DNA from 4 places in the Pantoea sp. S18 genome. Region 3 is predicted to be linked to each of the others. Evidence: predicted binding sites of a transcription regulator. Region 3 holds the regulator's gene; each other region holds the start of a gene.
The links. Region 3 encodes Fur, which represses iron uptake genes when iron is present. Its sites were predicted from a motif close to ATAATAATGAGAACNACTATCAA; they were not measured.

Region 1 (3,658 bases), 1.9 Mb from region 3:
GGCCAGGAATAAACGTGATCCTCTTCACCATTGCAGTTTACAAAAATAAGACCAATAGTAACAATAAATTAACAAGTTAAGTGCGGGAAATAAAAAAGGTCGCCATTAATGGCGACCCTACGTCTACGCTGAAAAATATTATTTTTTGACCGTTTCCATGCCCATCAGGCCAATCTTCAGATAACCGGCTTCACGCAGCTGATCCATCACTTCCATCAGGGTGGCGTAATCAACCGATTTATCCGCCTGGAAGAAGATGGTGGTGTCTTTCTTGCCTTCGGTTTGTGCCGTCAGCGCATTCACCAGCGTCTCTTTGGTGACCGCATCGTTACCGATGAAGATCTGCTTATCTTCCTTGATGGAGAGATAAACCGGCTTTTCCGGACGAGGCTGCGGCGCGCTGGTCGATGCTGGCAGGTTAACGCGCACATCGACGGTGGCTAATGGCGCGGCGACCATAAAGATGATCAGCAGAACTAACATGACGTCGATAAACGGCGTCACGTTGATTTCGTGCATTTCGCCATCGCCGACCGAGTCATCGTTTAAACGCATCGCCATAATACTTATCCTACGCGCAGTTTCTGTGCCGCCGCTGGACGGTTGGCTTCTTTCGCGGTATCGACGTTGCCGAGGTCAAGGTCGCGGCTCTGCAGCAGCATGACCTGCGCGGCGACATCGCCCAGCGACGCTTTGTAGCTGGCAATCATACGCGCGAAGACGTTGTAGATAACCACGGCAGGAATTGCCGCAACCAGACCAATCGCGGTGGCCAGCAGCGCTTCGGCGATGCCCGGCGCAACCACGGCGAGGTTGGTGGTTTGCGTTTTAGCGATACCGATGAAGCTGTTCATGATGCCCCAAACGGTACCAAACAGACCGATAAACGGCGCAACGGAACCGATGGTGGCGAGGAAACCATTACCGCGACCGGCATGACGACTGAATGCGGCCACGCGGCGATCGAGACGGAAGCTGGTACGCTCTTTAATGCCATCCAGATCTTCGGTGCCGGCAGACAGCTCCAGCTCATTCTGCGCATCGTTAAGCAGCACAGCGCTGTGGCTGTTGGCTTTGAAGGTTTCAGCAGCACGGTAAGCATCGTTTAACGAGCGGGCTTCGCCCAGCGCTTGCTGCTCGCGTTTCAGGCGACGTTTCGCCCCGCTCAGCTCAGCAAACTTACCGAAGAAAATTGCCCAGGTGACAACGGAAGCCAGTAACAGGCCAATCATCACAATCTTTACCACGATATCGGCATGCTGATACATGCCCCAAACGGAGAGATCCGTTTGCATCAAATCACTGGCTACCACGCTGCATCTCCAACTTCTGTTGCACAGTTCACGATTGAAGCGCGGATCATAGCAAAAAAAACGCCCGAAGTGATAGTGGTTCTCATTACTATTTACAAAGCAAAGAGGCCAGCAATTTCCACAATTTAGCTGATGTTATGCGCAATACTGGCCTCACTCTGATAATCCGCAATCAGGCTCAACCCACTACGCTGATTCGTGGTAACGTGGATGTTTTGTGGGAAATGTCAGGAAAGGCAGTGATGGCAACGAAGAAAATAGACACCACGCTTGTCAGCGCGGGACGCAATAAACGTTACACTCAAGGCTCAGTTAACAGCGTAATTCAACGCGCTTCATCCCTGGTTTTTGACACGGTCGCCGACAAGAAACGTGCTACCGCCGGTCGCGCTTCAGGCGAGCTGTTTTATGGCCGTCGCGGCACCCTCACCCATTTCTCGCTGCAAGACGCCATGACCGAGCTGGAAGGCGGCGCAGGTTGCGCACTTTATCCGTGCGGTGCGGCGGCAGTCTCTAATGCCATTTTGTCCTTTGTCGAAGCTGGCGACCATATTCTGGTCAGCGGCGCGGTCTATGAACCGACGCAGGATTTCTGCTCGAAAATTCTCAGTAAGCTGAACGTCACCACCACCTATTTCGACCACTGCATCGGCAGCGAAATTGGCGAACTGGTGCAGCCGAATACGCGCGTGGTGTTCCTGGAATCACCGGCATCGATCACCATGGAAGTGCAGGATATTCCGGCGATTGTTGCCGCCGTGCGCGCCAAAGCGCCGGATGCGATCATCATGATCGATAATACCTGGGCGGCGGGCGTGCTGTTTAACGCGCTGGAGCATGGCATCGATATTTCGATTCAGGCCGGCACCAAATACATCATTGGTCACAGCGATGCGATGATTGGCACTGCGGTAGCGAATGAACGTTGCTGGCCACAGCTGCGCGAGAATTCCTATCTGATGGGCCAGATGGTCGATGCCGATACCGCCTATATGGCGAGCCGCGGCATTCGTACGCTGGGCACGCGTTTGCGTCAGCACGAAGAGAGCGGATTGCAGGTGGCCGAATGGCTGGCAACGCAGCCGGAAGTAGCGCGCGTGAATCATCCGGCGCTGGCGCAGTGTAAAGGCCATGAATTCTGGCAGCGTGATTTCAGCGGCAGCAGCGGTTTGTTCTCTTTCATCCTGCATGAAAAACTGAGCCGTGAGCAGCTGGCAAATTACCTCGATCACTTCCACCATTTCAGCATGGCGTATTCGTGGGGCGGCTATGAATCACTGATTCTGGCAAATCAGCCCGAAGAGCTGGCGGCGATTCGTCCGGCGGGCGGCGTGGATTTTGACGGCACTTTGGTGCGTCTGCATATCGGCCTCGAACATGTCGACGACTTGCTGGATGACCTGAAAGCCGGTTTTGCACGTTTAAGAAGTTAAACAGAAGATAAACCACGCTGTGGCGGCGATGAGAGATCAACGTATACGATGCCACAGAAGGTTAAAATTAGACTCCTTGTGACTCGATGGAATAGCTGATGGGTGTTTTACATGAGATTGTCCAGGCGCTTTGGCATCAGGATTTTGCCGCGCTAGGCAATCCGGATGTCGTTTGGATTGTTTACGGCGTGATGTTTTTAACGCTGTTTCTGGAAAACGGTTTGCTGCCCGCGTCATTCCTGCCGGGCGATAGCCTGCTGTTACTGGCGGGCGCGATGGTCGCTAAAGGTGTGATGGATTTCGTGCCGACGATTGTGATTTTGACCACGGCGGCCAGTCTCGGCTGCTGGCTCAGCTATCTGCAAGGGCGCTGGCTCGGCAACACCAAACTGGTGAAAAGCTGGTTACTGCATCTGCCCGCGCAATATCACCAGCGCGCGTGGAATATGTTTAACCGCCACGGTTTGATGGCGCTGCTGGTTGGCCGCTTCCTCGCTTTTGTACGCACCTTGCTGCCCACCATGGCCGGCATTTCCGGTTTGAACAATGGCCGCTTCCAGCTGTTTAACTGGTTGAGCGGTTTGTTGTGGGTTGGGATTGTGGTGACGCTAGGCTACGGCATTAGCCATGTGCCCTTTATCAAGCGCCATGAAGATCAGGTGATGGCGATCCTGATGATTCTGCCGATCGCGCTGCTGTTTATCGGCCTGGCCGGCAGCATTGTGGTGATCTGGAAAAAACGCCGCCAGAAAGTCTCCTGATTACGACGCGGCGTCAAACGGTAAGGTTTGACGCACGCGGCTTGCCTCTTCTCCCGGCGTCACGCCGAAATAGCGCTTAAACTCACGCGAAAACTGCGACGGGCTTTCATAACCGACGCGCACCGCCGCCGCGCTGGCTTTCATGCCATCC
Region 2 (3,658 bases), 690 kb from region 3:
GGCCCAACCAGCGCGGTAGACGCCGCCGTGAGCACCACGCCAATCAGCATTAGCCACATGCGGCTGCGCTCCACCGGCACGCCAAGCGCGCAGGCGGTATCGTCGCCCATCTCCAGCAACCGCATCCGCCGCGCCAGCAGCGCCATCAGCAGTAACGCCAGCAGCAGCACCACAATCACCGGCGGCGTTTTCGCCCAGGTAATGCCGTTGAGCGATCCGGCGCTCCACAAGCCCGCACTCAGCGCCGACTCCAGCGAAGCGCTGATAATCAGCCATGAGTTCAACGCCATCAGCAGCGCTCGCACGCTGATGCCGACGATAATCAGGCGGAAGGTTTCCACGCCGTTGCGCCAGGCAAATAGATAAACCAGCGCCGCCGTGGCAATACCGCCAATCAACGCTGCGCCAGTCATCGCTGTGACGCTTTGATTGAACAGCACCAGCGCCACCAGCACGCCGCTGTAAGCGCCGGTGTTGAAGCCAAGAATGTCTGGACTGCCGAGCGGATTGCGCAGCAGCGACTGGAAAATCGCGCCGCTGATGCCTAACGCCGCACCAATCAACAGCGCCATCAGCACACGCGGCAAGCGCCACTCCAGCACGATCAGTTTGACGTTGCTGGCGCCCTGCCCGAGCAGAATTTGCCAGATCTGTTCACCGCTAATCTGCAATGCGCCGCGCGTCATCGCCAGCCAGGCAAGCAGAGCGCAGGCGCACAGCAGCCAAAGCGTATGAAGCCAGACACGACGCGTCATAATGCACCCCGACCCAATTTACGGCGCACCAGCACAATTAGCATCGGCGCACCGAGCATCGCCGTAACGATGGAAACCCGCAGCTCGCCCGCCACCAGCAGGCGGCCAAGAATATCGGCGGCAAGCAGCAGAATCGGCGTGACCAGCGCGGTCGCGGGCAGCATCCAGCGGTGATCGTTGCCCACCAGCCAGCGGGCAAAGTGCGGCGTCATCAAACCAACAAAGGCAATCGGGCCCACCGCCGCCGTGGCTGCGCCGCACAGTAGCGCAATCGCCAACAGGCCAAGCAGTTGGGTGCGCGCCACTCGCGTACCGAGCGCGGTCGCCATGTCGCCGCCCATACTCAAACTGTTCAGCGCCTGCGACAGCGCAATGGCCACCACGCTGCCGATCAGCACCGCCGGGAACAGCGTGCGCAGCGTAGAGAAGTTGCGAATATCCAGCGAACCGCTGTGCCAGAAGCGCAGATGATCGTAGATGTCAGGATTAAGCAGCGACAGACCAGAGGTTAATCCATCCAGCACCGCGCCCAGCGCCACGCCGGCCAGCGTCAGACGCACCGGATTGACGCGCCCGCCGCCAATCGCGCCGGTCATCGCCACCAGCACGGAAGCCAACAGCGCGCCGCCAAAGGCGAAGCCGAGCCAATCCACCGGCGAGTCAGCACCGAACAGCGCAATGCCAATCACCACCGCGAAACCGGCTCCGGCGTTAACGCCAAGAATGCCGGGATCGGCCAGCGGATTGCGCGTCAGGCTCTGCATCAACGCACCAGCAATGCCCAGCGCCACGCCCGCCAGTAAACCGGCCAGCGTACGTGGCAGGCGCGCGTCACGCACAATGACGCACTCCGCGCTGTTACAGGAGGTGGTAAGCGAATGATAAACATCGGGAAGCGGTATCGATTTTGCCCCCAGCATTAAGCTGAGCGCGATGAGGAGCAAGAGCAGAATCCCTGAGCCTGCTAATGCACGAATCTGGCGCATAGCGTTCTAAACCTTCACTGTTCAACGTCGTCGCATGCGCGATGTAACTTGATAATGGTTATCGTTATTACTCGCGTTTAGCTATGTTACCATGACTCGCCTCGCGGACGATGAGGAAAATTGGTGCAATAAGGCGAACACATGAACAAATCTTCCCACTTTATCGATCTCTCGCTGCTGAAAACCCATCCGGCTTTTCGCGCGGTGTTTATCGCGCGTTTTATCTCGATTGTCGCACTCGGCATGCTCGCCGTGGCGGTGCCGGTGCAGATCCAGCACCTGACAAATTCACCGCTGCTGGTGGGATTGGCGGTGACGCTGGCCGCTGCGGGCATGTTTATCGGCCTGCTCACCGGCGGCGTATTGGCGGATCGCCATGAACGCAAAAAGCTGATTCTGTTTGCCCGATCGACCTGCGGCTTAGGTTTTATCGCGCTCGCCATCAACGCCGCGCTGCCAGAACCCTCTTTGATCGCGGTTTATCTGCTCGGTTTCTGGGATGGCTTTTTCGGCGCGATTGGCGTGACCGCGCTGCTGGCGGCGACGCCCGCGCTGGTCGGCAGGGAAAACATTATGCAGGCGGGCGCGATCACCATGTTGACGGTGCGCTTCGGCTCGATTTTATCGCCAGCGATTGCCGGTCTGGTGATTGCGCATGGCGGCGTAACCTGGAACTACGCCCTCGCCGCCTTCGGCACTTTGCTTACCGTGTTAACGCTGCTGAAATTGCCGACCTTGCCGCCTCCGCCGCAGCCGCGTGAACATCCGCTGAAATCCCTCGCCGCTGGCGTGCAGTTTCTTTTCGCCAGCCCGATTGTCGGTATGGTGGCGCTGATTGGCGCATTAGTGACGCTGGCCAGCGCGGTGCGCGTGCTCTATCCATCCCTCGCGCCGCATTGGTCAGTAAGCGCGGACCAGCTTGGCCTGATGTACGCCGCTGTGCCGCTTGGTGCGGCGATCGGCGCATTCACCAGCGGTAAACTGAAACACGCCGCGCGTCCCGGACAGCTGGTGCTCGGCAGCGCGATTGCGGCGTTTATCGCGCTGGGTTTGTTTAGCCTGATGCCGAACCTGCTGCTGGCGCTCGCCTGTTTAGTCGCCTTCGGTTACTTCAGCGCCATCAACAGTCTGGTGCAGTACGCGATGATTCAGGCATTAACGCCGGATCATCTGTTAGGCCGTATCAACGGCTTGTGGACCGCGCAGAACGTGACCGGCGATGCGATTGGTGCGGCGGTGATTGGTGCGATGGGTTCATGGTTGCTGCCACCGCAGGCCGCCGCCGTATTTGGCTTTGCGGCGGCGCTGCTCGGCATATTGATGTGGTTGGTGATGGGCCGTTTACGTCGTTACCATCCGCCAGCGCCGGAGCTGGCGGAACAGGCATCATGATTTAACGAACAGCTTTTCCAGACGCGCCAGCAGATTGCTGGCGCTGTAGTAATCGAGACGGAAAGAATCGACGCCCAGCTCGTACACCTGCTTGTTCTGTACCGCAGCGTTTTGCGCGAGGAACGGATTGCCTAGCACCGATTGCGTGGTTTTATCGTCAGCGGCAAACAGCAGGAAGGTTTTCCCGGTCAGGCCGCTGGCAACGCTTTCGCCCGATAGCTGAATGATGTCTTTGCGTTGTCCCATGCTGTGGCCCTGCTCAACCGTCGCCGGTGGCGCTGCCAGGGTGAAGCCAAGTTGTTCCAGCAGCTTGCCTTGCGCCGAGGCTGCAGTCCACAGATTGACCGCTCGTCCGCCGCCGTTCCACACCATGGCGGAAACCGGTTGCGGTGGCAGCGTAATGGCATTTTTCAGTGCCGCTTCGCGATCGTCGAAGGCTTTGATGCGCTGTGCCGCCTGCGCTTCGTGACCGGTGGCCTGACCTAATTGCGTGACGACATCCTGCCAGCTTTTGTCGTCGTAATT
Region 3 (3,658 bases):
ACAGACCGCACTACGCTTGATCTCTTCGCAGACGAGCGGCGTCCTGGTCGCCCGAAAACCAGCCCGCTGACGCGTGATGAACAGTTACGCATCAACAAACGCAACCAGCTCAAGCGCGATAAAGTGCGTGGGCTGCGTCGTGTTGAGCTGAAGATGTCGAGCGAGGCAGTTGACGCGCTCAGCACGCTGGCCGATCAGCAAAACATCAGTCGCAGCGAATTGATTGAACAAATGCTGCTGGCACAGCTCAAACTGTCGTAACGCGCGAAGACCGCACGCTGGAACACAAAGTCACGGCTTTACAAGTTCCGCACTTTTTACCGGTCTGCTATTATTCGCATAACTGTGCAGTCAACTGACTTACTTTCACAATCAGGATTCAAGAGGTTACCTAACCCATGGCAATCGTAGGCATTTTCTTCGGCAGCGATACCGGCAACACTGAAAACATTGCAAAGATGATCCAGAAACAACTGGGTAAAGATGTCGCCGAAGTGCATGACATTGCTAAGAGCACCAAAGAAGATCTCGATGCATTCGACATCCTGCTGCTGGGTATTCCAACCTGGTATTACGGCGAAGCGCAGTGTGACTGGGATGATTTTTTCCCGACGCTGGAAGAGATTGATTTCAATGGCAAGCTGGTAGCGCTGTTTGGTTGTGGCGATCAGGAAGATTATGCCGAGTACTTCTGTGACGCGATGGGCACCATCCGTGACATCATCGAGCCAAACGGTGCGGTGATTGTTGGTCACTGGCCAACCGAAGGCTATCATTTCGAAGCCTCTAAAGGTCTGGCCGATGACAAAAACTTCCTGGGTCTGGCGATTGATGAAGATCGTCAACCAGAATTGACCAACGAACGTGTTGAGAAGTGGGTGAAGCAGATCTTCGATGAGCTGCAGCTGAAAGAGATTATTGAAGCTTAATTCCCTGCTCTGCCCGATGTGCGCGCTGCCTCACATCGGGCAACGGAATTTCCTATAAAAATAATAGCTACGGTTTTTTAACTTTTCCCCGCAAATCTGTAGAATACCCGCAATGGTCATCCGCTTATTCCTCTGGCAGTAGAATGAGGCTGAGTGAAATGGAATCCAAAACCCAAGCGTCCTGAAGACGTTAGTGACTTATCCTTACAACCTTTGGTGATTAAGGACGTTGCCTTGGTTTTCATTTCACTGCTTGAGTTCTATAATGAGACGCAAATGAGAATGCGCGTTGACCTAAACATTCAAGGCCCCTGCGCCGCAAGTGACTAGCAAAGTAACAGGACAATATCCGCATGACTGACAACAACTCCGCATTGAAGAAGGCTGGCCTGAAAGTCACGCTACCCAGACTGAAAATTCTGGAAGTGCTTCAGGGACCCGGCCCCGAGTCCCATCACGTCAGTGCGGAAGATTTGTATAAGCGCCTGATCGATATGGGCGAAGAGATTGGTCTGGCAACGGTGTATCGCGTTCTTAACCAGTTTGACGACGCGGGCATCGTAACCCGTCATAACTTTGAAGGCGGCAAATCTGTCTTCGAACTGACTCAGCAACATCACCACGATCACTTGATCTGCCTGGATTGTGGCAAAGTTATCGAATTCAGCGATGAATCAATCGAAACGCGTCAGCGTGAAATTGCCACTCGCCACGGCATCAAGCTTAGCAACCACAGCCTGTACCTGTATGGTCACTGTGCTCTGGGAGACTGCCGCGAAGACGATACGCTCCACGATAAGTAATTGAGTGTGCTATGCAGTATAAAAAAACCGGCTTAAGCCGGTTTTTTTATGTCTGAAATCAGGCAACGAGCGTTTCCTGCAAGTAGCGCCAGCGCGGAATGGCGGTGCTGCAATCCAGTACCGCCAGAGAAATGCGGGTCTGATTGGTGCCATTCATCATCTGCAATTCACGATACTGAATTGTGACTTCGTCGCTTTGCTGCGAAATGATGGCGTGCTCACTGGTGGCAATTCGCATCCCTTCACGCTGCCCCTGCAACTGGCGAAACAGTGTTTCCATCTCATTAAGATCAAGCTGTTTACCCTGAGGCGTAACCATTTTGAAGTCGGGATGAAAGTACGACAAGAACAGATCAATGCTGTCATCACTGCCTTCTGCCTGATTGAAAATACGTTCGATAAGCTGATGTAAAACCACCACGCTATGTTTGGCTTCCAGGGCGAGACTTGTCATTTTTTATCCTTTGATTACCCGCAGAGCAACGGCTGAGAGCGCATAGCCTACCTGAAAAAAAGTTTTTCACACTGGCAAATGGTTTAATTTTGCTAAAGTCAGAATAGTCGCAAATAAGGAATTAAAGGCTAATTGCAGCGGGCAGCATAAAAGGTCGTATCTGGTTAAATCGAGACAATAAAAAAGGGCGATTGCTCGCCCTTTCATGATCTTATCGTGCTAGCGACAAAATGTATTAATCGCCGATTTTTGCCCAGGTATCACGCAAACCAACGGTGCGGTTAAACACCAGTTTGGATGGCTGTGAATAGACGCTATCAGCACAGAAATAGCCTTCGCGTTCGAACTGGTACGGTGCCATTGGATCGGCTGCACGCAAACCTGGCTCCACGAAGCCCTGTTTGATTTCCAGCGAGTTCGAGTTGATGGTGGTGAGGAAATCCTCAGCCGCGCCCGGATTTGGCACACTGAACAGACGATCGTACAGGCGGAATTCCGCTGGCAGCGCGTGAATTGCAGAAACCCAATGGATGACGCCTTTCACTTTACGGCCATCAGCCGGATCTTTGCTCAGCGTATCAACGTCGCAGGTACAATAGATGCAGGTGATATTGCCTTCATCATCCTTCGCCACACGTTCGGCACGGATCACGTAAGCATTACGCAGACGCACTTCTTTGCCCAGCACCAGACGTTTGTACTGCTTGTTAGCTTCTTCACGGAAGTCCGCGCGATCGATCCACACTTCACGGCTGAATGGCACTTCACGCGTACCCATCTCAGGTTTGTTCGGATGATTCGGCATGCTGATGATCTCTTCGTGACCTGCAGGCAGGTTCTCGATCACCACTTTCAGCGGATCCATTACGGCCATAGCACGCGGTGCGTTTTCATTGAGATCGTCACGAATGCACGATTCCAGTGAAGCCATCTCCACGATATTGTCCTGTTTAGTCACACCAATACGGCGGCAGAACTCACGGATGGAAGCGGCGCTGTAACCACGACGACGCAGACCAGACACGGTCAGCATGCGCGGATCGTCCCAGCCTTCGACAACCTTCTCGCTCACCAGCTGAGTCAGTTTACGCTTCGACATCACCGCGTATTCCAGATTCAGGCGTGAGAACTCGTACTGACGCGGATGAACCGGAATGGTGATGTTATCCAGCACCCAATCGTACAGACGACGGTTATCCTGGAACTCCAGCGTACAGAGAGAGTGGGTAATGCCTTCAATCGCATCCGAAATGCAATGGGTGAAGTCGTACATCGGATAGATGCACCACTTGCTGCCAGTCTGATGGTGATCGGCAAACTTAATGCGATACAGCACTGGATCGCGCATCACAATGAAGCTGGAAGCCATGTCGATTTTGGCACGCAGACAGGCTTTGCCCTCTTCGAAACCGCCATCGCGCATCTTCTGGAACAGCGCTAAGTTCTCTTCCACGCTGCGATCGCGATACGGG
Region 4 (3,658 bases), on a different replicon from region 3:
CAGTTGGCCGTTACCGACACTCTGGATACCGGCACGCACAATTTCAGCGGCATAAGCGGATTGGTGCATCACCAGCGCGATCACCGCCGCACTGAATGGGCTGACTAACGCGTTAGATTGCGTGCTCCAGAGTTCGCCGAGGCCCGGAATCGACAAGGCGATGGTGGGATAAAGCGCCGCGATGTTGTACCACAGGAACAGTTGCACCAGCATCGGCACACCACGGAAGAACCAGGTATAAAACCAGCTCACGCCCACCAGCACCGGATTGGAGGAGAGGCGCATCAGCGCCAGCACCGTACCAAAAGCAAAACCCAGCACCACAGAGATCGCGGTGAGCTGCAGCGTCATTAATACGCCTTGCAGGATCGATTCGCCGGTAAAGTTCTCCGCAATCACGCTCCATTCGAAGCGTGGATTGTTAATCATCGAGTTCGCCATCGCCACCACGCACAACAGCACCACCAGCGCACTCAGCCAGCGTCCGTAGTAACGTTTGCCGACGATTTTCAAATCGCCGGTGTGGTCGTGAAAATCACTCATTGAAAGATTTCCTGATTGCGTTTGGCTTGTTTAACAGCACCAAAGCCGATGCCCCAGTTGTCGAGGATCTTGTTGTAGCTGCCATCTTTGATCAGCGAGTTCAGCGCGGCCTGTACGGCGGGCTCAAGCGCAGAATCTTTCGGGAAAGCAACGGAAACTGGCGCATCGTGTACAGTGATTTCGCCGCTCATGGTCAGCGGTTTGATCACTTTCACCTGCCACAGCAAGCCTTCATACGGGCCGAGGAACATTGGCACGCGACCGCTTACCACCGCCTGCACGCCAGCTGGACGATCCGGGAATACCGAAACTTTGATTGGTTTTTTACCCGCCGCTTCACAGGCTTTGCTGGCGTCTTCAAGGCGCGTGACCTGCGTGGTACCGGAACCGGCACCCACTTCTTTACCGCATACATCCGCCAGTTCTTTGAATGGCGCGATGTTGGCATCTTTACGCGAGATAATGCCGAGGCGGCTGGCATCGTAGTAACCGACGAAGTCGATGATCTTGGCACGCGCTGGCGTGGCGTTGATGTTAGAAAGCGCAACATCGTAGCGTCCGGTTTTCAGGCCTGGAATGATGTTGTCGAAACCGCCGGTGTCGCGCCACTGAACCTGGATTCCCAGACGCTCGCCCACGGCATTCATAATATCGATTTCACGGCCAGCCAGGGTTTTGTTGTCTTCTTTATAGAAGGTGGTTGGCGGCGTGTTGGGGTTGGTTCCGGCAACAATGTAGCCACGTTTCACCACATCCGCAGGCAGCAAACTTTTCAGCGCGGGATCGGCCTGCACGTGGATTGAGCTGTCAGTTGGGACGGATTCATCGGCGGCGAACGCGGTGTGTGCACTCAGCGCGAGCGCAAGAATAGTCATGCCTTTGGCGAATTTCACTGGAACCTTTCTCCTGATTTATAAAAAGTTTCCCCACAGGGAAAAGGCGTTGAGGTAGCGATGGTTTTGTCTCCTGACTAACCTCGCGCGAACGGCGTGCGGTGGAAGGAATTGTCATCCTCATTACGTCCCGGAGACATTGTGTTTGAAGATATACGGCGATCACAAATGCGAAAAAAACATATCTATTGCCGAAATATGGCAATAGCCGCAAGCACGGTTGCAAGGCGGGATTTCCGCCCCAGATTTGGCACGTAAGACTCAGCAGAATTCAGAATTTGCTAGTGAATCAATAGCCTGCTTATCCAATATTCATCGATACATTTCTTCTTACTCATAACGGATTCATCTAAGCACCTGAGGAGTTACCTTCCCCCCACAACTCGTACCCGCAACGGAAAATCCTTTGTAAAGGTTTGTATTGTCAGACTTGTTGCCGTCTCGCTGAATAGACAATGAGAAACGTTATCATTATCATGCGCATTTACTTACAATTGTTAACGTAACAGGGAGAAAACTTAAGTGAATGTAACTATGCGTGGCAAAAAGCGTCCGATTGCGCTTTTTTTAGCGGGAATGCTAACGTCACCTGCTTTTGCAGCTGAAACTTCAGAAAAGCTGGCTGACGATGAATCAATGATCGTCACCGCCGAGCAGGAGCTCAAACAGCAACCGGGCGTGTCCACCATTACGGCTGAAGACATCAAGAAAAATCCCCCTGTTAACGATCTCTCCGACATCATCCGCAAAATGCCCGGCGTGAACCTCACCGGTAACGGCGCCAGCGGCAGCCGCGGCAATAACCGTCAAATTGATATCCGTGGCATGGGCCCGGAAAACACCTTGATAATGATCGATGGCGTGCCGGTTTCTTCGCGTAACTCAGTGCGTTACAGCTGGCGCGGCGAGCGTGATTCACGCGGCGATACCAACTGGGTGCCAGCGGAAATGGTGGAGCGCATTGAAGTGATTCGTGGCCCGGCCGCCGCACGTTACGGTTCTGGCGCGGCGGGCGGCGTGGTGAACATCATCACCAAGCGTCCAACCAATGACTGGCACGGCTCGCTGTCGCTCTACACCAGCCAGCCAGAAAACGACAAAGAAGGTGATACCCGACGCGCTAACTTCAATCTCAGCGGCCCGCTGGCCGGTGATGCCTTGACCATGCGTCTGTACGGCAACATCAACCGAACCGATGCCGATGCGTTCGATATCAACACCGCCGAAAACGGTTCATACGCTGCGGGCCGTGAAGGCGTGCGCAATAAAGACATCAATACCGTGCTGTCGTGGAAAATCACGCCGCTACAAATTGTCGACTTCTCCTACGGTTACAGCCGTCAGGGCAACATTTACGCCGGTGATACGCAAAACAGCAACAGCAACGCCAGCACCGACGGTTTAGTGGAATCGCTGTACGGCGATGAAACTAACCGCATGTATCGTCAGAGCTACGGCATCGCGCACAACGGTATCTGGGATTGGGGAACCTCGAAGCTCAACTTTAACTACGAGAAAACCAATAATACGCGCCTGCAGGAAGGCACTGCTGGTCGTACCGAAGGGATGATCAACAGCGATACGTATGCCACCAGTCGTTTGGAAAGCTATCGCGCGGGCGGAGAGATCAACTTCCCGCTGCAGCTGCTGGTTGATCAAACCGTGACGCTGGGCGCGGAATGGAACCGCGACGAGTTGAACGATCCGGCATCAATGCTGGCGTCCAACGCCAGCGGCGTCAATCTGCCAGGCAGCTCTGGCGATCCGTCGCAGCGCAGCAGCAAAAACAGTGCCACCATCAGTTCTCTGTTCTTCGAAGACAACATTGCTGCCACTGATACCACCGAAGTAATTCCGGGCCTGCGTTTTGATTATCACGATCAGTTTGGCGCGAACTGGAGCCCAAGCCTGAACGTTTCACAAGGATTAGGCGACTACTTCACCTTGAAAGCCGGTATTGCGCGGGTGTTTAAAGCGCCTAACCTGTATCAGTCAACGCCGGGTTATCTGCTCTCGACGCGTGGCAACGGCTGCCCGATTGGCCTCAGCCAATGTTATCTGCTGGGTAATGACGATCTCGATGCAGAAACCAGCGTCAACAAAGAGATTGGTCTGGAATTCAGCAACGAAGGCTATGTCGCGGGCATCACCTGGTTCCGCAATGACTACAAGAACAAGATTGTGTCGGGCACCGAGCCGGTTTATTCCAACACCCGCCCGGT

Region 1: a site for Fur is predicted at 1,383-1,405, ahead of exbB (tol-pal system-associated acyl-CoA thioesterase). Genes of this name have one in related genera too.
Region 2: a site for Fur is predicted at 1,790-1,812, ahead of entS (enterobactin transporter EntS). Genes of this name have one in related genera too.
Region 4: a site for Fur is predicted at 1,892-1,914, ahead of VIJ98_RS20945 (TonB-dependent siderophore receptor). Genes of this name have one in related genera too.

What each region holds. Positions count from the first base shown of each region.
Region 1 is NZ_CP142688.1:3,656,727-3,660,384, forward strand. Features, by position in the region: gene exbD (TonB system transport protein ExbD) at 139-561, opposite strand; gene exbB (tol-pal system-associated acyl-CoA thioesterase) at 567-1,295, opposite strand; gene metC (cystathionine beta-lyase) at 1,556-2,746, shown strand; gene VIJ98_RS16935 (DedA family protein) at 2,845-3,507, shown strand; gene VIJ98_RS16940 (AraC family transcriptional regulator) at 3,508-3,658, opposite strand, start outside.
Region 2 is NZ_CP142688.1:542,614-546,271, reverse strand. Features, by position in the region: gene fepG (iron-enterobactin ABC transporter permease) at 1-755, opposite strand, end outside; gene fepD (Fe(3+)-siderophore ABC transporter permease) at 752-1,741, opposite strand; gene entS (enterobactin transporter EntS) at 1,883-3,133, shown strand; gene fepB (Fe2+-enterobactin ABC transporter substrate-binding protein) at 3,128-3,658, opposite strand, start outside.
Region 3 is NZ_CP142688.1:1,235,664-1,239,321, reverse strand. Features, by position in the region: gene ybfE (LexA regulated protein) at 1-261, shown strand, start outside; gene fldA (flavodoxin FldA) at 399-929, shown strand; gene fur (ferric iron uptake transcriptional regulator) at 1,283-1,732, shown strand; gene VIJ98_RS05575 (hypothetical protein) at 1,791-2,186, opposite strand; gene glnS (glutamine--tRNA ligase) at 2,422-3,658, opposite strand, start outside.
Region 4 is NZ_CP142689.1:229,999-233,656, reverse strand. Features, by position in the region: gene VIJ98_RS20955 (amino acid ABC transporter permease) at 1-543, opposite strand, end outside; gene VIJ98_RS20950 (ABC transporter substrate-binding protein) at 540-1,436, opposite strand; gene VIJ98_RS20945 (TonB-dependent siderophore receptor) at 1,971-3,658, shown strand, end outside.